DNA from 3 places in the Salinivibrio sp. ML323 genome. Region 2 is predicted to be linked to each of the others. Evidence: predicted binding sites of a transcription regulator. Region 2 holds the regulator's gene; each other region holds the start of a gene.
The links. Region 2 encodes MetJ, which represses methionine synthesis genes. Its sites were predicted from a motif close to TTAGACNTNTANANGTCTAA; they were not measured.
Positions count from the first base shown of each region.

Region 1: BZG13_RS07415 (MetQ/NlpA family ABC transporter substrate-binding protein) is a predicted target of MetJ. The motif match lies at 5,945-5,964, and genes of this name have one in related genera.
Region 3: metN (methionine ABC transporter ATP-binding protein MetN) is a predicted target of MetJ. The motif match lies at 3,534-3,553, and genes of this name have one in related genera.

Region 1 covers NZ_MUES01000007.1:105,703-118,464, reverse strand. Annotated here, with positions in the region: gene queE (7-carboxy-7-deazaguanine synthase QueE) at 91-756, opposite strand; gene mlc (sugar metabolism global transcriptional regulator Mlc) at 1,021-2,235, shown strand; gene sstT (serine/threonine transporter SstT) at 2,374-3,591, opposite strand; gene BZG13_RS07430 (ChrR family anti-sigma-E factor) at 3,898-4,572, opposite strand; gene BZG13_RS07425 (sigma-70 family RNA polymerase sigma factor) at 4,569-5,201, opposite strand; gene BZG13_RS07420 (LON peptidase substrate-binding domain-containing protein) at 5,265-5,834, opposite strand; gene BZG13_RS07415 (MetQ/NlpA family ABC transporter substrate-binding protein) at 5,990-6,787, shown strand; gene BZG13_RS07410 (multidrug effflux MFS transporter) at 6,962-8,167, shown strand; gene bioA (adenosylmethionine--8-amino-7-oxononanoate transaminase) at 8,576-9,850, opposite strand; gene bioB (biotin synthase BioB) at 9,959-11,011, shown strand; gene BZG13_RS07395 (aminotransferase class I/II-fold pyridoxal phosphate-dependent enzyme) at 11,018-12,232, shown strand; gene bioC (malonyl-ACP O-methyltransferase BioC) at 12,229-12,762, shown strand, end outside.
Region 2 covers NZ_MUES01000006.1:54,757-60,324, forward strand. Annotated here, with positions in the region: gene metF (methylenetetrahydrofolate reductase) at 1-301, opposite strand, end outside; gene BZG13_RS06045 (bifunctional aspartate kinase/homoserine dehydrogenase II) at 563-3,004, opposite strand; gene metB (cystathionine gamma-synthase) at 3,066-4,232, opposite strand; gene metJ (met regulon transcriptional regulator MetJ) at 4,418-4,735, shown strand; gene BZG13_RS06060 (malic enzyme-like NAD(P)-binding protein) at 4,814-5,568, opposite strand, start outside.
Region 3 covers NZ_MUES01000004.1:39,358-45,757, reverse strand. Annotated here, with positions in the region: gene BZG13_RS04230 (CNNM domain-containing protein) at 1-718, shown strand, start outside; gene metQ (methionine ABC transporter substrate-binding lipoprotein MetQ) at 843-1,658, opposite strand; gene BZG13_RS04220 (methionine ABC transporter permease) at 1,705-2,391, opposite strand; gene metN (methionine ABC transporter ATP-binding protein MetN) at 2,381-3,415, opposite strand; gene BZG13_RS04210 (LysE family translocator) at 3,663-4,301, shown strand; gene BZG13_RS04205 (amidohydrolase) at 4,309-5,448, opposite strand; gene pta (phosphate acetyltransferase) at 5,578-6,400, opposite strand, start outside.

The DNA.
Region 1 (12,762 bases), on a different contig from region 2:
TGGTTAGCGTGCGGCACCTTGGTCGCGCTAGAACGCCGTATAGCGCGTCCGGTGTGCGGTCATGATGAGAGGGGTGTTTACCATCGATGCTCAGGCAATCGCCAGATACTTATGTGTTTGTATCGATAGCCGCCAGCCTCGCTGAATGCAGGTATCAATGCACAGCTGGGTCGCGCGCGTTTTTTGACTCACGGGCTGTAACGCAATGGTCGCCGTATCAGGCGGCGGGCAGGTGGTGAGTAGCGCATCAAGCTGATCAATATCTTTCTCTGTTCCGACCGGGTGTTTCACTTCATTTGCCCGCGCCATTGCCTCTTTCAGCACTGGCAACTTCCCTCGCATATTGATTTTCGGAGACACAGTGACCCAGGTATTAGCCGACGCTTCAATCGGATAAGTACCACTCGTTTCTATTTGGCATTGGCAGCCAGCGGCTTCTAGCGCATGGGTTAACGGTTTTAAATCGTAAAGGCAAGGCTCACCACCGGTAATCACAATATGACGCGCGTGATAGCGGCTTAGAATGTCGGCGGTAATCGCATCAGCGCTGAGCCAGCACCAAGCGGGAGAGTCTTCAGACTTATCAATGATGAAAATCTTATCTTTCCGATCTTTTTCATCGGTTTCCCAAGTTTGCTTGGTATCGCACCAGGCGCAACCGACAGGACAACCTTGCAAGCGAACAAAGACAGAGGGAACCCCTGTAAACGTGCCTTCGCCCTGAATGGTTTCAAATATTTCGTTAACTCGGTACATGATGGTTGGTAGCGGTCGATGTAAAGCGCCACATTATGCCAATGAATACGGCTGAGATCTTGTTTTTTCACGCGTGATTAGCCTTTGAACAGCGTTACTGTTTAAGCGGGTTTTGTGAGTTTGTACGCGATTTCATCGATCTAAAGTGACCCACATCACGGGGTAGCAGCTTGCTGCTTCACAATTAGTTCGCGAAGTAAAAAAATTCACGGAGATAGGTGATATCAGGGGTATCACCATAGCCAAGCAGTTATAGGACAAGGCATGATTATTGGGCAGCCGGGACATATCGACCACATTAAGCGTAAAAATGCGGGCACGATTTATAATTTAATCGACCGTTTTGCCCCGATTTCTCGGATCGAACTGTCGAAACGCAGTCAATTAGCACCCGCCAGTATTACCAAAATTGTTCGAGAGTTGATGGACGCGCACTTGGTCAAAGAAACACAAATACAGGGTACCAGCATGCGTGGCCGGCCCGCTGTCGGCTTGGTGCTGGACAATGAGGGCTGGCAATTCTTATCCATGCGACTAGGGCGTGGTTATCTCACCATGGCACTGCACTCACTGAGTAGTGAAATCCTTATTCAAGAACGCCATGAAATTGATGTCATGGCGCAGGATGCCTTGCTTTCCACGGTGGTTGAATACGTAAAAGCCTTTTTCTCACGCCACCAAGAGACGGTCGATCGCGTGACCAGTATTGCGGTCTCGCTCCCTGGATTGGTGAACAGCGCGCAAGGCACAGTGATCCAGATGCCGTACTTTGAGGTTGATCATATGCCGCTGGGGCCAGTGTTACACCGTGAGACGGGGCTGCCAGTATTTGTCGGTAACGATACGCGCTCGTGGGCGTTGGCAGAGAAGTTATTTGGCAACGCGAAAGAATCCGATAGTGCAGTGTTGGTGGCTGTTCATAATGGGGTCGGTGCCGGCATCATACTCGAGGGTAAAGTCCTTCAAGGGCGTATTGGCAATGTGGGCGAGTTGGGCCACATCCAGATTAAGCCTTTCGGCAAACGCTGTTTTTGCGGTAACTATGGTTGCCTTGAGACGGTCGCCAGTCTCTCTGCCGTGTATGAACAGGTACAGACGCTACTGGATGAGGGGCACGCGAGCCAGTTACAGTGTCAACCATTAACCATAGACGGCATTTGCGACGCGGCGGTGGCAGGCGATGGGCTCGCGCATCAGGTGATCACTGAGTTGGGGCATCACCTGGGTACGGCTATCGCGATTGTAGTGAATTTATTCAATCCAGAAAAAATACTCTTTGGCGGAGAGTTTAATCGTGCCAAGAGCGTGCTTTATCCCGCGATTATGGAGTGTTTAAAGACCCAAACCATCCCGTTATATAGTAAGCACCTGTTGTTGGAAGAGAGCTATTTTTATACCCAAGCCACCATGCCTGGCGCAGCGATGGTCAAACAAGCCATGTACGATGGCAATTTGCTGATGAAAGTGCTGGAAGGATAGGGGTCGTCGTTTCAGTGCTATGACGCCTGGCAACGCTGAAAAACTAACCTGAATGATGGCTTTGTCCTGTCTATCAGAGATAAAAAAAGCAGGTGATTCGCACCTGCTTTTGTGAAAGTGTTTCTTTAAATAGCGACGTTAACTATTTTTTCTTTCTTCAGCCATGCAAGCGGCTGCGGTAAATACCACATCGGTTGAGCTGTTGAGGCCGGTTTCCGCGGAATCTTGCAAGACGCCAATGGTAAAGCCAATCCCTACCACCTGCATGGCAATCTCTTGTGGGATCCCGAACAAGTTACAGGCCAGTGGGATCAACAGCAATGAGCCGCCGGCCACACCAGATGCACCACAGGCTGATACTGCCGCGACAATACTCAGTAGCACCGCGGTGGCGATATCCACCTCAATACCCAAAGTGTGAACTGCTGCCAGCGTCAATACGGTAATGGTGATCGCCGCACCGCCCATGTTAATGGTTGCACCCAGTGGAATCGAAACCGAGTAGGTGTCTTCATCCAACTCAAGACGGCGGCACAGTTGCATATTCACCGGGATGTTAGCGGCTGAACTACGGGTAAAGAAGGCGGTTATGCCACTTTCACGTAGGCATTTTAAAACCAGTGGGTAGGGGTTTTGACCTGTTTTGAAGTACACAATCGCTGGGTTAACCACCAATGCGATGGTGAACATGCTACCCAATAGCACACCGAGAAGGTGCATATAACCTGCTAGGGCATCAAAGCCACTTTTAGCCAGTGTGCTGGCGACCAAACCGAAGATACCCAAAGGCGCAAAACGGATCACAAAGCGCACGATCATCGACACGCCTTCTGACACGTCGGAAAATACGCGCTTGGTTTCATTTGATGCGTGGTGCAAAGCAATCCCCAAACCGATCGCCCAAGCGAGGATCCCGATGTAGTTACCGTTCATCAATGCACTGACTGGATTGTCCACGATATTGAAAAGCAAGGTGCTCAATACCTGGCCAATCCCTTCTGGTGGGGTGATGCTGGCATCTGTGGTGGCAAATTCCAAGGTTGTTGGGAATAAGAAACTCATGGTGACTGCCGTCAGTGAGGCAGCCAGCGTACCGACAAGATATAGACCAATAATGGGACGCATGTTGGCGCGCTGTCCTTGCTTTTGGTTAGCAATGGAAGCTGCCACTAAAACGAAGACCAAAATGGGGGCGACGGCTTTCAACGCGCTGACGAAGAGTTGTCCGAACAGTCCTGCATTCGCTGCCCACTCAGGAGACAGGTATGCAAGGACACCGCCGGCAAGAATACCGACAAGGATTTGAAGTACCAACGAGTTGCCTCGGCTGACACTGGCGAGTTGTGTTTGACTCATGTGACTCTCACTTCACTGTGTTTATTATCAATGGCTGTTAATGAATCGTTAGAAGTGACGAATTAAACCAGTTTGATTCACCTGATGTAAAGAGAAAATTACTACTTTGCACTAGTTATGTAGGGCTGGGGCGGAGAGTTGTCATTAAGTAAAGGTTTACCAGGTGTAATTATTCTGTTATCGCTGCGAGATTAATGATGATAACGGGGAGCTTCGCCGAGTAAATGCATGCATTCTGTTGCCTCTTTAGCATAAAAAAAGGCGGCTTCGCAGCCGCCAGAAGGATAACAACTAACACAGAAATTTTTAGTAAATCGCATGTCCCACGGTATTGAGTAGTTTGCTTACGCCTTTAGTGAAATAGAGCGGCGCATTCGCAACCGTGTAGCATAGGCAGCCTTGTTGGGTGAATGGCGTATGGTGATGACGACTATCGAGCAAGATAAAATCGCCCGGGACGTATTCACCGCTTTCATCTTCGAAGGTACCGTCAAGCAGCAGTGTTAATTCATAACCTTTGTGGGTGTGCGCTGGCACCGAGCCGCCTTCATCAATATGAAGGAAACTGGCACGTGTCGCTCCTTCATCAAGGTTCAATCGAGCGCGCTGCACTTTGCCAAATGATGACCAGTTGGAATCACTAAAGCGTTGTAGCGCGCGTGGCAGTGTGTAGGTTTTGTCACTGACACTTATTTGTGTTGCACGGACGGGCGCCTGTGCATCGACGGCACCATCATTGGCGGCCGTATCTTCGAAAATGGCAGCAAGCATTTCGTCTTCAGCCGCACAATCCCAATCAGTAGCGGCCGTTTCTTCCTCGTCGAACACGGTCTGTGCAAGCGAAGCTTCTGCAGCGGCGACATATGCTTGGCATTCCTGGCAAAGCTCAACATGCGCTGACAACGCAATCGCCATCGAGGTGGGCAGTTTGCCAGCTGCAAACGCATCGAGTAAATCGGTCGATGGGTGATATTTAATCATTGTTTTACCTCCAGGTGATTGCGGAGCTTTTCCAGACCTAAACGCAATCGGGATTTTACGGTGCCCAGCGGCACGTTCAACTGTTCTGACAACTCTTGATGGGTAAGCTGTTTCAGATAAACGCCTCTTACCACTTGTTGTTGCACGTCGGGTAACTCATCAATGAACGACAGCAACTCTTGATCCATCATATATTGCGCACCCGCATCCGATTCATTGTCCTGCTGGCCGGATTCGAGCACGGGCCAAATATCATCACTGAAATTGTCTTCCCGGTTCGATTGCACCTTACGCAACATATCAAAGCTAATATTACGCATAATGGTGAACACCCACGTGGTCGCTGCGCCTTTGTCCGAGTTATACAAGTGGGCTTTGCGCCACACCACTAACATGGTTTCTTGTACCAATTCCATCGCCTGGCCGTCAGCGCGAAGGTGCTTGGCACCGTACGAGCGGATCTTGGGACCAAAAAACCGGAAAAGACGTTCAAAAGCGGCGCGGTCGCGCTTCTCCGAGACTTTTAATAATAATGCAGACAACTCTTCCTTCGTCACGTCAGTCATGTTGGCACGCGTGTCCCGTCTGGAAATGGTGGTCTCAGTATACATGGTTTGTGGCGCAGTCATAGTTGAGTCCTATCTGTCGTAGCCGTCCATTTGGCTACCAGTACGTGAGTAGCAGTGATTGGATCACTCGACTTCCTCTTCAAGAAGCTGACTGATGAATTGTTTCGCTTCTTCTGCCGATTCTTGCGCTATAAACCATTGTTTTTGCGCATTAGAAAGCGGCAATATCTCCAGCCAACGCTGACAGCTCCAAGTTAAGTCGTCGAAAGGGGCCGCCTCATATTGCTCTGCGTGCTCAGGATGGGCCGCAAAGACATGTTTTAGCCCGGCTGCAATATGCGCTTTATCGTCGGCTTGGTCATCATCCAAATACTCATCATGAGGCCAATCATTGAGAGCCCGTATGTCACCCACCCACAACTTATCGGCGTCTTGATCGGTCGATAGAATTTCCACACGTTGACGGCCGGCGATCGTAATCCCCAATAAGCCGTCAGGGAGTGTTTCAAAATCGACAATGTCGACCAGTGTGCCGTATTTGTACAGGCGTTTTCCCTGCATCATTGCCAGCACGAACCCCTCTTGGTTTGCAGAGCACTCTCGGACGAGGCGTAAATAGCGGGGTTCAAAAATGCGCAGTTTTGCCCTGCCACCCGGTAGCAAAAACAGGGGCAAAGGAAACAGCTTAGTCATACTGATGCCTCCTTCTATTGATTCAACATGCTCCCCACTACGCGTCGTGGGGCGCATGCGATCAAGATAGGCTTTGGATGGCGCTAATCATATTGACATTGATTGCTGCTGTGGCATTCTGGATGTCTAAACGGCCAATAAGAAAGGTAAAGGGAATGAAGATAAAACAACTTGGTGTCAGTCTCGCGTCACTGCTCGTCGCGGTATTGCTCTCAGGATGCGCTGAGGAGAATGAAACGATTAAAATTGGCGCGACGGTAGGTCCCCACGCGCAAGTGGTTGAGTCGGTGGCTAAGCAAGCGAAAGAGGAGGGGATTGATGTTGAGGTCGTGGAGTTCTCCGACTATATCTCGCCTAATGCAGGCTTAGCGGATGGCAGCTTGGATTTAAACAGTTATCAGCATCAGCCGTTTCTTGATAATTTTAACCAAAACCACGATAGCGAGTTAGTATCGGTTGGTCGTTCGATCTTAATGCGGATGGGGGTTTATTCTGACAAAGTCGACAATATTGAGGCGTTAGCAAATGGCGCACAAATTGCGATCCCCAATGATCCCACTAATGCCGGTCGCGCGCTGTTATTGCTGGAAGACGCAGGTTTGATTACTTTGGCTGACAATGTTGGCTTTAAAGCCACGCTTCAGGACGTTCAATCCAACCCTAAACAGCTCGAATTTGTTGAAGTCGAGGCCGCACAACTGCCGCGCAGCTTACAAGATGTCGATGCCGCGGCGATCACTATGAACTATGTGATGTCATCAGGGCTTGATCCGAGCGAGCAGGGCATTTTCTTGGAATCCAAAAATGCGCCTCTCGCGGTGATGGTAGTGGCCGCGCGCAAAGACGACCAAGATAACCCGACGTATCAGCGATTACTCGCGTTATTCCAGTCCGACAAAACACGTCAATTTTTGCAAGACACCTTCAATGGCACCATAGAGCCAGCATTCTAAATCACCGTCACCCCATATAATCGGTCAGTGCAATGCTGGCCGATAGCCAAACGGCACTATTTGTTTACCACTCATACAGTTATTGCTGCTACCATGGTAGCGATTCGCTGATCCACACTGTGTTAGGGTCGCGAGATCTACCTCCCCACATCACTAAAACGCATAGGAAATTGGATGCAATCGGCTAGTCGCCCATTTAATTGGTCGCCCGTATTGCTGGCATGCCTGACCGTCAGCATTGGGCAATTCAGCATGGGCTTAGTATTCCCGTCTTTGCCCTGGATAGCTCGTGATTTCAACCTCAGTATGGACAATGTCCAGCTACTGATCTCTGCCTATCTACTCGGGTTCGGGCCATCACAGTTTATCTATGGGCCTATCTCAGATGCGCTTGGTCGTCGCCGTGTATTGTTAGCCGGTGTATTACTCTCTTTGATTGGTTTAACCGTGATGGTGAGCTTTAGCGCCAGTTTCACGGGGTTGGTCATTGGCCGCTGTATTCAAGGAATGGGAACCGGCTGCTGTGCCGTGCTCTCACGCGCCTTTACGCGTGACTCGTATTCGGGGGATCAACTGCCGCAAGCGATGTCGTATTTGATTATGGTGGCGTCGTTCACGCCCATCGTGGCGCCCGTTATTGGCGGGTTCGTTAACCACAATCTAGGCTGGCTGGCGATCTTTATTTTGCTGATGGTGTACACCAGCTTGGTGTGGTGCGTGCTGTTTTTTCTGTTCAAAGAGAGCATGCACGCGCGTTCACCCTTGCCCAATGTGAAGGTGATACTTGGCCGTTATGGCGCACTGCTAAAAACACCATACTTTCTCTATTTCGCCAGTATTAGCTGGCTGAACTTTACCTTGGTGATCACCACGGTGTCGCTGATGCCGTTTTTAATGCAAGAGCGCATCGGGATGACCTCGGATCAATATGCGCTGTGGGCGCTTATTCCCACGTGTGGCTTATTGCTAGGTAGTACGCTAGTGTCGCGCATTCGCCCGCGTTTGGGTACTAAGCGCATGCTACTGATGGCACCGATGATGCAGCTCATCTCTGCGGTTTGGTTATGGCTGACTCCGATGGACCCTTTATTGCTGATGATCGGGCAGTTCTTTATGGTATTTGGCAACGGGATTGCGCTGCCGTGCGCCCAGTCGCAGGTGATGCAGCCTTACTCTAACCAAGCCGGCACCGTCGCTGCGCTCTCCGGTGGCGGACAGATGATTATTTCTGCGTTGATGAGTATGGCGCTATTGGGTTTGGGCGTTAGCGAAGCCTGGCACCTTGGTATAGTGGTGGGCGTATTTGCGCTGCTTTCTGTTCACAATATTTTCCGCGGTTTTGCCGCCCCAAAAGTCAACGTCGCCAATGGCACCATCTGACGGAATACAGAAAGAGCAAGAGCCCCAATACGAATACGAGCTGCTCTTTTAGTTTCTAGCCGCTAGAAGCGAAGCGCTCTGTATTCAAGATCTTGAATCAATCGTAGGTCGGACAAGCGCTAGTGCGATGTGACCCTCATGACTCGATGTAAGTGGCGCGCCTCCGACATCGGGGTTAAATTCGGCATCGATCGTGACAGGCGCCCAGGCGACATAGTGCATAGTGGTTGACATATTACCGGGGCTTGTGTCACCTACGCCAATGGCACCATCGGCGTTAAAGTACGCGTAGGTCGGACAAGCGCTAATGCGATGAGACCCTCATGACTCGATGTAAGTGGCGCGCCCGTTGCACGGCGCCTCCGACATCGATGGTTAACTTCAATACGATCGTGACTGACGCCCTATCTACTCACCAAAAAACTGCTTAATTGCGGTGATCATGCCTTGAGTGAGTTGATGAAGTTGGTCGTCGCGGATGCAATAAGGTGGCATCACATACACCAGTTTGCCGAACGGGCGAACCCAAATGCCTTGGGCGGTCATCAAGGGCTGAATATCGGCCAGGTTCACCGGTTTGGTCAGCTCTATCACGCCAATTGCGCCAAGCACACGCACGTCCGCCACAGATTCCAACGCGCGAGCAGGCGCTAAGCCAGTTTTCAGCTGCTGCTCGATGTGCGCGACCGTCTGCGGCCAGTCACTTTCTAGCAAGGTATCAATGCTGGCGCAGGCCACGGCACAGGCGAGTGGGTTGCCCATAAAGGTGGGACCGTGCATAAAACAGCCTGCATCACCGCTGCAGACGGTATCAGCCACATGGCGGGTGGTGAGCGTGGCGGCCAAGGTCATGTAGCCACCAGTCAATGCTTTACCGACGCAGAGTATATCTGGGCTGATCCCCGCGTGGTCGCAAGCAAATAGTTTTCCTGTTCGGCCAAATCCGGTGGCGATTTCATCCACAATCAGCAGTACATCAAATTCATCGCACAGAGCGCGCACTTGACGCAGGTATTCGGGATGATAAAAGCGCATTCCACCTGCGCCTTGCACGATGGGCTCTAAGATCACCGCGGCCAGTTGGCCATGGTGGGTGGCGAGTGCGTCGCGCATAGGGTGTATGTCGTTAGGGTTCCACTCACCGTCAAAGCGGCTTTGTGGGGAGGGCTCAAAATGATGCTGGGGCAAAAAACCTTTGTAGAGTTTGTGCATCGAATTATCAGGGTCCGTCACCGACATGGCGGCGAACGTGTCGCCATGATAGCCATGACGCAAGGTCAAAAACTGTGCGCGCGACTCGCCGCGTCCCTGCCAATATTGCATCGCCATTTTAAGCGCCACTTCTACCGACACAGATCCTGAATCGGCCAAAAACACTTGCGTGAGCGGGGCGGGTGAATGCGTGACTAAGCGCTCGCAAAGCGATACCGCGGGCTGGTGGGTGAGGCCGCCAAACATCACATGCGACATTTTATCGATTTGCTGATGCGCTGCGGCGTTCAAAGCAGGGTGGTTGTAGCCGTGAATGGCTGCCCACCATGACGACATGCCATCAATCAAAGCGGTGCCGTCCTCAAGATATAGCTCGGCGCCGCTTGCGTGTGAGACAGGTAAGCAAGGCAAAGGGTCGAGCGTTGAAGTGTAGGGGTGCCAGATATGTTCACGGTCAAAATGGGTGTTTATGGTCATAAATAAATCAGATGTAAACCAGTGTAATCTTGTTGTGTTGACAGGTTAACGTCTGTGGGTAGACTAGCCAAGCATTAAAACGACAACAACGGGGAAAACCGCGTGGAAATAAGACACAACTGGACCGCACAGGAAGTGCAAGCATTGTTCGATAAACCCTTCATGGATTTGCTGTTTGAAGCGCAGCAGGTGCATCGTGAATATCATCCTGCCAACCAAGTGCAAGTCAGCACGCTGTTATCGATCAAAACCGGCGCGTGTCCAGAAGATTGCAAATATTGCCCGCAAAGTGCGCGGTATCGCACCGATGTTGAAAAAGAGCGCTTAATGGAAGTGGAACGCGTGCTCGAAGCGGCAGAAAAAGCCAAAGCCTCAGGCGCGACGCGCTTTTGCATGGGGGCCGCCTGGAAAAACCCCAAGCAACGCGATATGCCGTATTTGCTCGATATGATCCAAGGCGTGAAAGAATTAGGGCTGGAAACCTGCATGACACTGGGCATGTTGGATGCCGAGCAAGCCAAAACCTTGTCGGAGGCGGGTTTGGATTACTACAACCACAATCTCGATACCTCGCCCGAGTTTTACGGCAACATTATTACCACGCGGACATATCAAGAACGCCTCGATACCTTATCTAATGTGCGAGACGCGGGAATGAAGGTGTGTTCTGGCGGCATTATTGGCCTGGGCGAAAGTGCCCGCGATCGCGCAGGTTTGTTGGTTGAGCTGGCCAATATGCCCGCGCACCCAGAAAGCGTGCCGATCAACATGCTGGTTAAAGTGAAAGGCACACCGCTTGAGAACGTCGATGACGTCGACCCGTTCGATTTCGTCCGCATTATCGCGGTGGCGCGGATCATGATGCCCAAATCGGCAGTGCGGCTGTCTGCCGGACGCGAAGACATGAACGAGCAAATGCAAACCTTGTGCTTTATGGCGGGCGCCAACTCGATATTCTACGGTTGTAAGCTGTTGACCACACCAAACCCAGACGAAGACGCGGACATGCAGCTATTTAAAAAGCTGGGTATCAATCGCGAAGCGGTCAGCCAAAAGCCCGATCAAGTCACTGAGCACGACTTACTTGAGCAAGTGGCTGAGCGAGTGGCATCGCGCCCGCAAGAAGGCGATTTGTTCTACGATGCCAGCATCTAAATCTCTATGACTGAAGCAACATCAGCGCTGACCCGTCGTTATCAGGACGAACTGGCTGCACGCCAGCAACAAGGCTTATGGCGGCAAAGTGGTGACAATGCCGTCGCCGAGTCATGGCGCAACTTTGCCGGTAATGATTACTTAGGCCTCGCGCAAGAGCCGCGTCTGGTCAAAAAGGCGCAGCAGCACCTTGAACGCTGGGGTGTGGGTGCAACGGCCTCGCCGGTGGTATCCGGTTTTACCGCGGCGCATCAATCCCTTTGTGATCAGCTGTGTGACTGGCTCGGTTACCCGCAAGCGATACTGTTTAACAGTGGTTTTGCCGCCAATCAGGCGTTGCTGTTTACGCTGTTAGGTAAAGACGATGCCTTGTTTCAAGATAAACTCAACCACGCCTCTTTGATTGAGGCTGGCGTATTGAGCCCTGCCACCCAGCGGCGCTTTCGTCATAACGACATGGCACACCTTCGCCAACTGCTCGCGAAGCAAACCCAGCCTTCCGCATCGCTGATTGTCTCGGAAGGGGTATTTAGCATGGATGGTGATGTATCGCCAACCGAAAGCCTTGCCGCGATGGCCAACCAATCGGGGGCGCTCTGGGCTCTGGATGACGCGCATGGGATTGGCGTGTTAGGGCAAGAAGGCGAGGGCAGTATCAGTCGTGGCGCGCGGCCGGATATTTTAATCGTGACGTTTGGAAAAGCCCTGGGCGTCGCCGGCGCGGCAGTGTTGGCTTCTCCCACCATCATTGACTATTTACGCCAGTTCGCTCGCCATTATGTCTACTCGACGGCTATGCCACCGGTGCAAGCGGCACTCATTGAGGATGCGATTAGGCTGGCACGAACAGAGCACTGGCGGCGAGAAACACTCAGCGCCCATGCTGAACAGCTAGCGCAAGGGCTCCACGATTGGTTAGAGACGACGTCTGTTTTCGAACCGCCCGCTGGTAATCGGCAGCATTTACCGCGACTACTTGCGACGCCTAGCCCGATCAAGCCGCTGATTATCGGCGATTTGGCCGCGTTACAGCAGGTGAATCACGCTTTGATGAAAGCCCATATACGAGTAGGAGCGATTCGGCCACCGACTGTGCCTGCCAACACCGCACGTCTGCGGATCAGCCTGTCCGCGCAACATCAAAAAACAGATATCACCGCACTGATTGAGGCGCTGAAGCCGGTATTAGCGAGCGACAAAGCGTGTGGGGTGACAGCATGACCGTCGCCGATAAACAAGCGATTGCTCGAGCGTTTGGCCGAGCTGCGACCCATTATGACGACAGTGCGACGCTGCAGCGCCGTGTCGGCCAGCGGTTGATGGCATTGGCTGAGTCAGAGCAAAAGGCTGTCCGCCTCGGCACCGTTTTAGATGTCGGCTGTGGCACCGGCTATTTCACCCAGCAGTGGATGATTTACGCTAAGACAGTGATTGGACTGGATCTCAGCGCCCCTATGCTTGCAACGGCAAAAGCGCGCTGCGGCGATGCCATGCTAGGCGTACAAGCTGATGCGGAGCATTTGCCGCTGGCTGATAACAGTGTCGATCTGGCATTTAGCTCGTTAGCATTGCAATGGTGCGACGATTTGCATGTGCCATTGGCGGAGCTGCGTCGGGTCGTCAAACCCGGCGGGCAAATCCTTGTTTCGACTCTGCTGACCGGATCCTTGTGTGAGCTCGACAGCGCATGGCAACAAGCATGCGGCACGTCACGAGTGAACCGCTTTATCTCCTTCTCAGAGTTACAGCAG
Region 2 (5,568 bases):
GGCGAAGCTCATCTTCAGTGGCATCAATGCAGGTTAGATGGGGCGCCGCGGCGATACCGGTTTGATCATGAATGCTTTTCACGATGTCATGGGTGCGATCACGCTCACCCGAGTTGGCGCCATAGGTCACCGACATGAACTTAGGTTTAAGCGCTTTTAAGCGATGCACGGAGTTCCAAAGCGTCTCCTCCATGGTTGGGGTGCTGGGCGGAAAAAACTCGAATGAGACATTAATATCGCCATCTAAGTCAGCAATATTCTGATTGAGTGCATCAATGTGGCCTGCGTGCGTGTAGCTCATATCCTCTCCCTGACACCGAACGGCGCTGTTCAGTATGACTGTATCTGCTGTGTTTTATACTTATACGTTTAGACGTCCATATGTCTAAAGATTGTCGTGATTCGATGAAAATGTCAACGATACGGGCCATGAAAAATACTCATGGTGTGATGAAGATAGACGACGCGGCCACCAAAATGCGCCTAGATTGCCCATGTTTCACACAAAAAAAGCTGTCTACGCAGCGCGTAGACAGCTTGATCACGGTTATCCACGAGCAGACTAGTGAAGGCGACTTATCAAGCGATTTAAGTCGGATTGAATGGCGCCCGCCGTGACATCACGTCCCGCCCCGGGGCCACGAATGACTAATGGATTTTCGCGATACCATTGGCTTTCAATCGCAAATACATTGTCACACGGCAACAGATGAGCCAGTGGGTGCTCGCTGGGTAAGGTTTCTAGGCTCACTTGCGCTTTACCGTGAGCATTTAAGCGCGCGACATAGCGGAGCACTGACCGGTTTTTATGCGCCTTGTCTAATCGCTCTTGTAGTTGTTCATCCATTTGGTGGGCATGATCAAGAAACGCATCCAAAGACAGATCAGCCAGTGGTTTAGGCACCAGGGATTCGACCTTGACCTGCTCTGGCTCAAGCGACATGCGCGCTTCGCGTGCCAAAATCACCAATTTACGCACCACGTCGGCACCCGACAGGTCATCCCGAGGATCAGGCTCGGTGAGCCCTTGCTGCCATGCTTGTTCCAGTAATACGCTGAATGGCACTTCACCACTAAATTGCAAGAACAGCCACGACAAGGTGCCAGAAAAGATCCCAGACAGCGCAACAATCGTGTCGCCACTTTCACGCAGATCTTGCACCGCGTAGTTAATGGGTAACCCTGCGCCCACGGTCGCATTGTAGAGCCAATGGCGCCCGGTTTTGCTAAACGCCTGCTGAATCGCGTGATACTGCTCGGCTGGCGCGGCCCCCGCTTCTTTGTTGGCGGAGATTAAGTGAAAGCCATGCTCTGCCAGTCGCGGGTACAAGTACGCTAATGACGCACTGGCGGTAACATCCAATACAATCACATCGTCATACGGGTGATTAAGTAAGCGGGTGAGCCATTCGTCATCAAAATAAGGCTCGCAACGCTCATCAAACCCCTCTAATACCTGCGTGGCATCAATGCCGGCGAAATCAAGCCACTGGTTGCGACTGTCCACCACTGAGATCAATGACACTTCCTTGCCATGGCGTTTTTCCAGGTGTGCTTTTTGCTCGGCAAAAAGGCTTAACCAGCGGGTGCCAATATTGCCTTTGCCCACCAACACCAAACCGATCCGGCGCTGGGCTTGAAACAAGGCATCATGCAAGCTAGCGACGAGGGCTTGAGTATGTACTTGGCGAAGGATCGCCACCATGCTCAGTCCAGACGCAGACTCACTGATAAACTCCACCGGTTGGGATTTCAATTGTTGATAAAAGCCATGGCAATGGACGGGATTGTTCACCACGCCCGCTCCTACAGCCGCCACCATGGTAAAGCCTTCACGCAGTTTGAGTTCAGCCGAAAGGCCAGCATCTTGAATTTGCGCCATTACTAGCGCCACCACTTCTGTGGTAAATGCCAACAATATTCGGTATTGATCGTCTTGATAATCGGTTGCCAGTGGCTGCACCTTCAGCTGTGACAAAATCCGACTAAGCTCCTGCTTTATCGCCTGAAAGTCTTGTCCTCGCGCAACATCAAACTGGAGTAAGCTTACCTCATCCAACGCCGTAATGATTTTTGCCCCGCGCCCGGTGGCTAATACGCGTTCAATACGTGTTGAGCCGCTATCCGGCGCTTGGGTGCAACGCAAGGTTAGGTCGGTGGCACTTTGCGCCACCGGCTGTAAGGTGCGGCTATGCAGCACGGGAGCGGCAAGACGCGCCAGCTCGCCCGCCTCGTCAAGACGAATCAAAGGTAGCAAACAGGCATTATCAACATGGCGAGGATCGGCGCTATACACCCCGGCGACATCACTCCAAATAGTCACACGGCTGACGCCCGCCAGCGCCCCCAAGACAGTAGCCGAGTAATCGGAGCCATTGCGCCCCAACAGCACCGTCTCTCCCGCTTGGTTTTGTGCCATAAAGCCAGTGATCACCACATGTGTATCGCTATGCTGCGAAAGCTGATTTTGCAGTAAAGGCCAGGACGCCCCCCGATCCACTTCTGGTTGAGCGGCGCGCTCGGCGCGCAAACACTGGCGTGAGTCTAACATCACCGCCGCACGCTGATGCTGCTTCAATAACTGGGCCAACAGGCGCGCCGACCAGACCTCACCAAAACCTTGCACGTAAGCTTTGTCATTTTCACTCACGCCCTTATCGCCCAGCGACGCGATGGTGGCAATATCCGCATAAAGTGCATCCACTAGCTGTTGTTTTGTCTCTCCATCCACCAAGTTTTCAATCAAATCTTGCTGGAAGGCGCGCACCGTTTGTAAGGTCTCATGCGCCACTCGTCCATCCTTGTCTAATTGCGCCAACCACATGATCAGCTGGTTAGTGGTTTTTCCTGCCGCAGACACCACGATCAAGTCTTGCTGGCTCGCATGCGCGGTCAATACATCGACCACGCGGCGATAGCAATCAGGGCTCGCAAGGCTACTGCCACCAAACTTGTGTAATTGGCGTGGTGACTCTGGGGACGTTTCCATCGGTTGCGCATGCATGGCAAGGTCTCTCTTAATGTCTATCAATCTCGGTAAAACGGCGCGCACGGCGGCGCAGCCTCTATCGGGGGTTGTCCCCTAAACGGGCAAAAGCATTCGCCAAATCGGCGACCAAATCTTGCGCATCTTCTAATCCAATCGACAAGCGTAATAAGGTCGGCGAAATGCCGGCTTCTGCTTGCGCGGCGTCACTCATAGCTCGGTGCGTCATCGAGCCAGGGTGAGTGATCAAGCTTTCCACGCCCCCTAGCGATTCGGCCAGAGCAAATAACGAAAGGCCGTCAATAAACCGCGCCACACCAGCTTGGTCGGTCTCTAACTCTAGGCTCAGCATGCTACCAAACCCCGCTTGCTGACGCGCAGCAATTTGGTGACCAGGGTGAGAGGCCAACCCGGGATAGTATATTTTCCGCACCGCCGGCACCGTTTGTAGGTAGCTCAGTACCGCTTCAGTGTTGTGCTGGTGTTGTTTAACGCGCGCGCCCAGTGTACGCAACCCTCGCAATGTCATATAACTGTCAAAGGCATTGCCCGTCGCCCCTAGGCAATTTCCCCACCAAGCCAGTGTGTCTGCCAATTCATCCGTACGCGCGACCACCGCGCCACCGACAATATCGGAGTGACCATTAATAAACTTGGTGGTGGAATGGACCACCATATCCGCGCCCAGCGCAAACGGCTTTTGCAAGGCGGGCGATAAAAAGGTGTTATCCACCACCACCCGGGCCCCAACTTGATGGGCCTTTTGGCTTATTTCTGCGATATCGACCACGCGTAGAAGTGGATTAGATGGAGTTTCCACCAGCACCAACTTGGGCTGCTTAGCCAATGCCTGCGCCAACCCCTCATGGTCGGATTGATCGACAAAACTCACCTGCCAAATGCCTTGTTTGGCGCGTGATTCGAGCAAGCGATAGGTGCCGCCATAACAATCGTGCGGGGCGACGATATGATCACCCGCCTCCAATAGAGATAACACCAAGTTTATCGCCGACATGCCACAGTTAGTCACTACCGCACCCGCGCCCCCCTCTAAGTCAGTCAGCGCTTGTTCCAACTGCGCACGCGTTGGGTTGCCGCCTCGCGCGTAGTCGTAGGTAGGCACATCCCCCAGAGCCGGGAAACGGTAATTGGTCGATAAATACAAGGGAGGCACTACCGCATGGTGCTGGGTGTCGGTGCCAATCCCAGTGCGAACGGCGATGGTGTCGGTTTTTTTCTCTGTCATTATCTGTCCTTGCTAGTCTGTTTGCGCATGGTGGGCGTGATCCAGGCGTCATACTGCCACCTTACCCGTCGCTTTTTGGGACGTCAATACTTCTAGACGTCTACACTCCTTTGCATGTGGCGGTTAATATAGCTAAAATCTCCGCAGCATCATCCTGGGTATTCCTTAATCAAGATAGGTGAGACATGGCGCAGTGGAACGGCGACTACATTAATCCGTATGCCGAACATGGTAAAAAGAAAGAGCAGGTAAAGAAGATCACCGTCTCTATCCCATTAAAAGTACTAAAAATTCTTACTGATGAGCGCACTCGTCGTCAGGTGCAAAACCTGCGTCACGCGACCAACAGCGAGTTGTTGTGTGAGGCATTTCTTCATGCCTACACCGGTCAACCTCTGCCAACCGATGACGATATCCGTAAGGATAAACCCGACAGCATCCCCGCCGAAGCGCGTCGGATCATGAAAGAGCTGGGTATCGAATTCGACGATAGCGAATACTAAAAAAACCCGCCAACCGGCGGGTTTTTCATTACCTGCAGCATCGTGCTGTCTGCCACTTACGCATGACAACATGCCTCGCTACATCATATAGTTTTCTGGCATCTCGATACGAGCTACGCCGGTTTCGACGGCCGCCAGCGCCACTGCACGTGCTACTTTCGGCAACAAACGCGCGTCCATGGGCTTGGGAATGATGTAATCAGGACCAAAGCTGAGCGAAGACAAGCCGGCGGCGTCTAATACTGTTTGTGGCACCGGCTCTTTGGCCAAACTGCGAATGGCCTCGACCGCGGCCAGTTTCATCGCATCGTTAATTTCACTGGCACGCACATCCAATGCACCACGGAAAATAAACGGGAAACAAAGTACGTTATTGACCTGGTTGGGATAATCCGAACGCCCGGTTCCCATGATCAGATCATCCCGGACTTGATGTGCCACATCCGGGTGGATTTCAGGATCCGGATTCGAGCAGGCAAATATCACGGGCTTGTCTGCCATCAGCTTCAAGGCCTCTGGTGAGAGTAAGTCAGGGCCAGATACGCCAACGAACATGTCCGCGCCTTCAATCACATCTTCGAGGGTACGTTTATCGGTGTTATTGGCAAACAGCTGCTTGTATTTGTTGATATCATCACGACGCGTATGGATCACGCCTTTACGATCCAACATATAGATTTTTTCTCGCTGCGCACCACATTTTATTAATAGCTCCATACAGGCAACCGCGGCCGCGCCAGCACCCATGCACACCACCGTCGCCTCACGGATATCTTTGCCTTGTAGCTCGAGCGCGTTAAGCATGCCGGCAGCAGTCACGATGGCAGTACCGT
Region 3 (6,400 bases), on a different contig from region 2:
TGATGCGGCGGCCTTCGGATTTGCGCTGTTTGTGGTGACATTTTTGCACCTCGTCGTGGGTGAGATGGCACCGAAGTCTTGGTCGATTGCTCATCCAGAAAAGTCAGCCTTGGCAATCGGTGTTGTCTCGCGCGCTTATGTGTGGCCGTTACGTCCGTTACTTCGCTGGATCAATCGTATTGCTAATCGCTTGGTGAAAGCCTCAGGGGTTGAGCCTGTAGAAAGCGCCGCGGTCGGGGGACAAGATATTCAGACTATTCGTCAATTGGTTGAGCATTCTGGGCAAGTGGGAACCTTGCAACCAGCGATTCAACGGCAATTGTCGGGGTTGATCGATCTGAGTTCGATTGCAATCGAAACCTTGGTCACCCAGGGGCAGGTGATGGCACATGTTGATAAACATGCAACGGTGGCAGAGGTGCGTGCTGTCGCCATGGCGTCAGGGCATCTGCGTATTTTAATGACTGGCAACGAGGGGCTTAAGCCGTTGGTGGTGCACGTGCGGGATACGCTACTTGAACCGGCAGACCGACTCGCACGCGATGTCGCTCGCAATGCCTATGTGTTAGATGCCAACACGCCCATCTACGAAGCGCTAGCGCGCATGCGTGAGGCCAGCGTTCAGCTTGCGGTGGTCAGTAAAGAGGGGGAAATGATTGGCGTGGTGACGCTGGCGGATATTTTAAAACGCGTGCTTCCGGTCACGGCAGCAAGTTAACCCGCTATTGGCCAAGGTTAAAAAACGCCACAGTCACTTCACCAGTCACTGTGGCATTTTGTTTAGCTATCGATACTCGTTAGCGTCGCTGCGTTCGTCTGAGCGAACATATTGTGACGCTAGCTTACCAGCCTTTTACCACTGCGCCGTCAAAGATTTCCATCGCGGCGTTATAAACCGCGTCAGTTTGGTAAGCTTTAACAAAGGTTTTCACGTTTTCTGCGTCGACGTTTTCTTTGCGCGCCACAATCAGATTCACGTACGGTGAGTCCTTACCTTCAACAAACAGTCCGTCTTTGTTTGGCGTTAGGCCGATGCCCGCAGCAAAGGTATTATTAATGATAGCAATGTCCACATCTTCCAGTGAGCGAGGCAGTTGTGGGCCTTCCAGTTCGATAATTTCAATGTTTTTCGGGTTTTCAACGATATCGAGCTTGGTGGCGTTGATGCCTGCGCCTTCTTTAAGCTCTAGGATGCCCTGTTGCTCAAGCAGTAGTAATGAGCGGCCGAGGCTAGCAGGGTTATTAGGCACGGCAATTTGTCCGTCTTCTGGCAGATCAGCGACGCTATCTAGCTTGTAAGAGTAGGCCGCAATTGGATACACAAAGGTGTTGCCAGCAATCGCGAACTCATAGCCACGGTCTTTGATTTGTGCGTCCAAATAAGGTTTGTGTTGGAAAGCATTCACGTCGACTGAACCATCGTCCAGTGCCGCGTTTGGTGAGACGTAATCGGTAAAGGTGATTAGCTCTACATCCAGGCCGAGCTTTTTCGCTTCTTTCACCGCGTGTTCAGCCACTTGTGCTTCTTCGCCGGCCATCACGCCCACGGTGATGCTGTTGGTATCGGTCGCGGCTTGTTCTTTCTCGCCGCAGCCAGTCAGCACCAAGGTAGAGGCAAGGCCAAGGGTGGCGAGTAGCGTTTTAATGGTGGTTTTCATTGTCTGTCTCCCTGTTTGCAACATATTCGTCATTATTGTGTTTGATTTAGCGGTGATCGGCGCGTCGCACCAAGTAATCACCAAAAGATTGAATCGCTTGTACTAAGACCACCAGCATCACAACGGTAATCAGCATGACGGTGGTATCAAAGCGTTGATAGCCGTAGCGGATGCCCACATCCCCGAGGCCGCCGCCACCGACGGCACCGGCCATGGCTGAGTAGCTCACTAAGGTGACCAAGGTAATGGTGGCGCCATTGATGATGCCGGGTAACGCTTCCGGTATCAGCACTTTATAAATGATCTGGAATGGGTTCGCGCCCATCGCTTTGGCCGCTTCTTCTAGCCCTGCCGGTAGTTCCAGTAACGCCCCCTCAACCAAGCGGGCAATAAATGGAATCGCGCCGACGGTCAGTGGCACAATCGCCGCCGCTGTACCGATCGAGGTGCCAACCACCATGCGGGTAAACGGAATAATCGCCACCAGCAAGATAATAAAGGGGATGGAGCGGCCAATGTTCACGACTGCGCCAAGCACCTGGTTAACTTGTGGTTGACCCAGCAAACCACCGGGTTTGGTCACATGCAGTAACACGCCTAGTGGGATGCCAATCACAAAGCCCATGATGCCGGAGGCAAACACCATATACAGGGTTTGGCCGGTAGCCTCGAGGAGCAAGTTGATAAGGGCGCTGTTTTCATTAACCCATTGGGTGAGTTGATCAATCAACATAGCCAAGTACCTCCGTGTTGACGTGATGCTTGTTGAGGTAAGTAATGGCGTTTTCAACCGCCTCTTTGGGGCCCATGATCTCCGCGAGGAGTAGGCCGAATTTCACGCCACCGGCATAGTCGATATCTGAGCTTAAAATGCTGATGTCGATATCAAATAGGCGCGAGATCTGGCTGATTAATGGGTCATCGACCGTCGCACCGGTAAACTCGAGGCGCACTAACGGGTAGCTGCCTTCAAAGTATTCTTGTTGTAAGCGCTGGGCGAAATCATGCGGCACTGACAAGTCGAGGGTTGAGCGAATAAATTGTTTCGCCAAGTCGGATTTGGGGTGCGCGAAAATCTCGCCTACCGGGCCGGATTCAACCAGCTCACCGTCGCCAATGATGGCGACGTCGTCACAGATACGTTTGACCACGTCCATTTCGTGGGTGATCAGCAAAATGGTGAGGTTGAGCTTTTGGTTGATGGTTTGCAGCAGTGACAAAATCGATTGGGTGGTGGCCGGATCCAGTGCGCTGGTGGCTTCATCACAAAGCAAGACATTAGGGCTTGGCGCCAGTGCGCGGGCAATGGCGACACGCTGTTTTTGTCCGCCACTGAGGCTGGCAGGATACACATCACGCTTATCGGTCAAGCCGACCAAATCGAGCAGTTCGCTTACGCGGGTTTCGATCTCATCGCGGCTCGAGCCACTTAGCTCAAGCGGTAGGGCGATATTGTCGAAAACGGTGCGTGACGAAAGCAGATTAAAGTGTTGGAAAATCATCCCGATTTTACGGCGCGCTTGGGTCAACTGGCGGCTGGGTAGCGCGGTGAGGTTTGTCCCACCCACTTTGACTGAGCCGCTGGTTGGGCGCTCGAGCAGGTTAACCATCCGGATCAGGGTACTTTTCCCTGCGCCGGAGGCACCGATCACACCAAATACTTTCCCCTTGGGAATAAATAAGTTGATGTCATTAAGGGCATGAATTCGGCGCTCCCCGAGTTCGAATACCTTGTTGAGGTTGGTTATCTCAATCATCACATGTCCTTGGCGAATAATTTGATCACAGCAGACTCACTCAGCGGCTTGTGCCACATTCTTGCTGTCGCTCTGGTTATTGATGCTATGAGTTAGTCAAAATTAAGTCAATGGATATTTTTACTTCTGGACGTCTAAATGGCAATAAGTCCAATCGCTTGGTTATAAACTCAACAGTCAGCTTGATCTCAAACGATAAAGGGCGTTTACTAGAGGCCCCTGTAGTGCTTTGTTCTGATTACGCTTTATGCCAACTGCTTTGATTGATACCACCATGCTTTCCTTGTTTATCCCGACCTTTTTCCTCGTCTCTGTGACGCCTGGGATGTGTATGACCCTCTCGATGACGCTGGGAATGACCATCGGGGTTAAGCGTAGCCTGCATATGATGTGGGGCGAGTTAATTGGCGTGGGGCTGGTGGCGATTGCCTCGGTGATTGGAGTGGCGGCGATGATGCTTAATTATCCGTCTATCTTTCAGGTGTTCAAATACGTCGGTGGTGCCTATCTGGCGTTTATCGGGGTGCAAATGTGGCGATCTCGCGGGAAAATGGCCATTCCTGAGGATGATGACGCTAGCCCCAGTGAAGCGTCTGCGTGGTCCTTGGCGGCCCAAGGATTTGTCACCGCGATTGCTAACCCGAAAGGCTGGGCGTTTATGATCTCACTGTTGCCGCCGTTTATTAATCCTAAATTAGCGCTGCCTAGCCAGTTAAGTGTGCTGGTGTTGATTATTCTGCTGACCGAGTTTAGCTGTTTGATGCTGTATGCCAGTGGCGGTCGCACGTTGCGTCAATTTTTGCAGCAAAGAGGCAACGTGCAATTACTCAACCGTGTCGCCGGCACCTTGATGGTGGGTGTTGGCGTTTGGCTGGCGCTGGGGTAGGGCGTGATTAGCCTGTGATGCAGCCGTGATGCTCAGCGACCAACGCGGTGAAGAGCGCTTTGGCGGTGGGGAGAATCGCATCTGGGAAATCATAATCAGGGTTATGCAGCTGTGGATGATGCTCACCACTGCCAATGCCAAATAACGCCCCTGGCCAACGAGCAAGAAATTCGGCCACATCCTCCGACCAACGCATGGGCTCGGTGAGCCTGTGAACGGCTAACCCTAACGACTGCGCGGCATTGACCACATGCTGCGTATGGTGCGTGCTGTTCTCGGCCGCGATAAAGGGCTCATGCCAGCTAACACTGACCGTTAATCCTGCCCGAGCCGCCAGCGTGTTCACTTTGTCGATTAAGTCGGCCTTCATGGCGTGAAAGCAGGCGTTGTCATCACTGCGCAACGTGGCCATCACGGTCGCCTGGCCGGGGGCGACGCCGTAGGCAGGCTCTCCTAACTGGGCGTGAACCAAGGTGACGAGGCTGTTGGCGTCAGGGTAGACGTCGGGCAGTTGTGTCAGGGTATGCATCACGCCTGTCATCGCACTGGCAGGGCTGATCCCACGCTCTGGGTAGGCGGCATGAGAAGTTTTTCCGTACAACTCAATAGCGACCCCGGTCGAGGCACAGGCAAAGGTGCCGGGGCGCACCACGATTTGATGCTGATTAAAGCCGGGGAGATTGTGAAAGGCGTAGACGTTATCAATCTGCGCGTTGGTAAGTGCGGGGGACTCGCACATACGCGCTGCGCCTTCGCCGGTTTCTTCGGCAGGCTGAAAGGCGAGCAGCACAGTGCCACGAGCGGGTGGCGTGTGGCTAAGCTCGGCGGCGACGGCCAGCAACGCCGCGGTATGACCATCGTGGCCACAGGCATGCATCACGCCTGAGTGCTGGGAGCAATAAGCCAGTGATCCACGCTCTTCAATCGACAGCGCATCGAAATCGGCACGTAGCAAGGTGGTGGGCCCTGGTGCCGCGCCTTGAATGGTGACCAGGATCCCGTGACCACCGATATCAGTGGTAGGGTGAAAGCCAAATTGCCGCAATTGGGCAGCGATGGTGCGGGCGGTGAGGGCTTCGTGGTTAGACAGCTCAGGGGTTTGGTGCAGGGTATGCCGTAGTGTGACGGGATCGAATTCGTTAGCCATCTTCGACTCCAAAACCAGAATGGATACGCCATGCTAGATCGCGTTGGCATGTCACGTTGTGAACGCAAACGCAAAAAAGCCAGCAACGGGTGCTGGCTTTTGTTTTATCTCGACAGGGCGTTGTGCAAATTACACTTGGCCGTTGTCTTCCGCTTGTTTCGCTTGGATAGCGGTCAGTGCCACTGTGTATACAATGTCGTCTACCAGTGCGCCACGAGACAGGTCGTTCACCGGCTTGCGCATGCCTTGCAGCATTGGACCGATAGACACCAGCTCCGCAGAACGTTGTACCGCTTTGTAGGTGGTGTTACCTGTGTTCAAGTCTGGGAAGACGAACACGGTCGCTTTACCGGCAACCGGTGAATCCGGTGCTTTCGACTTAGCCACATTTTCCATGATGGCCGCGTCGTACTGCAGTGGGCCATCAATCACTAGATCAGGACGCTTCTCTTTGGCAAGACGGGTCGCTTCGCGAACTTTATCCACGTCAGCCCCTTTGCCTGAGCTACCGGTCGAGTAAGAGATCATTGCCACGCGCGGCTCAATACCGAATGCGGTGGCAGAATCGGCCGATTGAATTGCGATTTCAGCCAGTTGTTCTGCGTTTGGATCCGGGTTGATTGCACAGTCACCGTAAACCAACACTTGCTCAGGCAGCAGCATGAAGAAGACCGACGACACCAAAGAGGCGTTCGGCGCTGTCTTGATGATCTGCAGCGGTGGGCGAATGGTGTTAGCGGTAGTGTGCACGGCACCGGAAACCAGACCGTCCACTTCGTTGGCTTCTAGCATCATGGTACCCAGTACGACTGTGTCTTCCAGATGCTCTTGCGCAATCACTTCGGTGATGCCTTTGCTCTTACGCAGCTCAACCAAGCGGGCCACATATTTGTCACGCGCTTTTACTGGGTCAATGATTTCAACGCCTGCGCCCAGGGTGACGCCTTGCTGA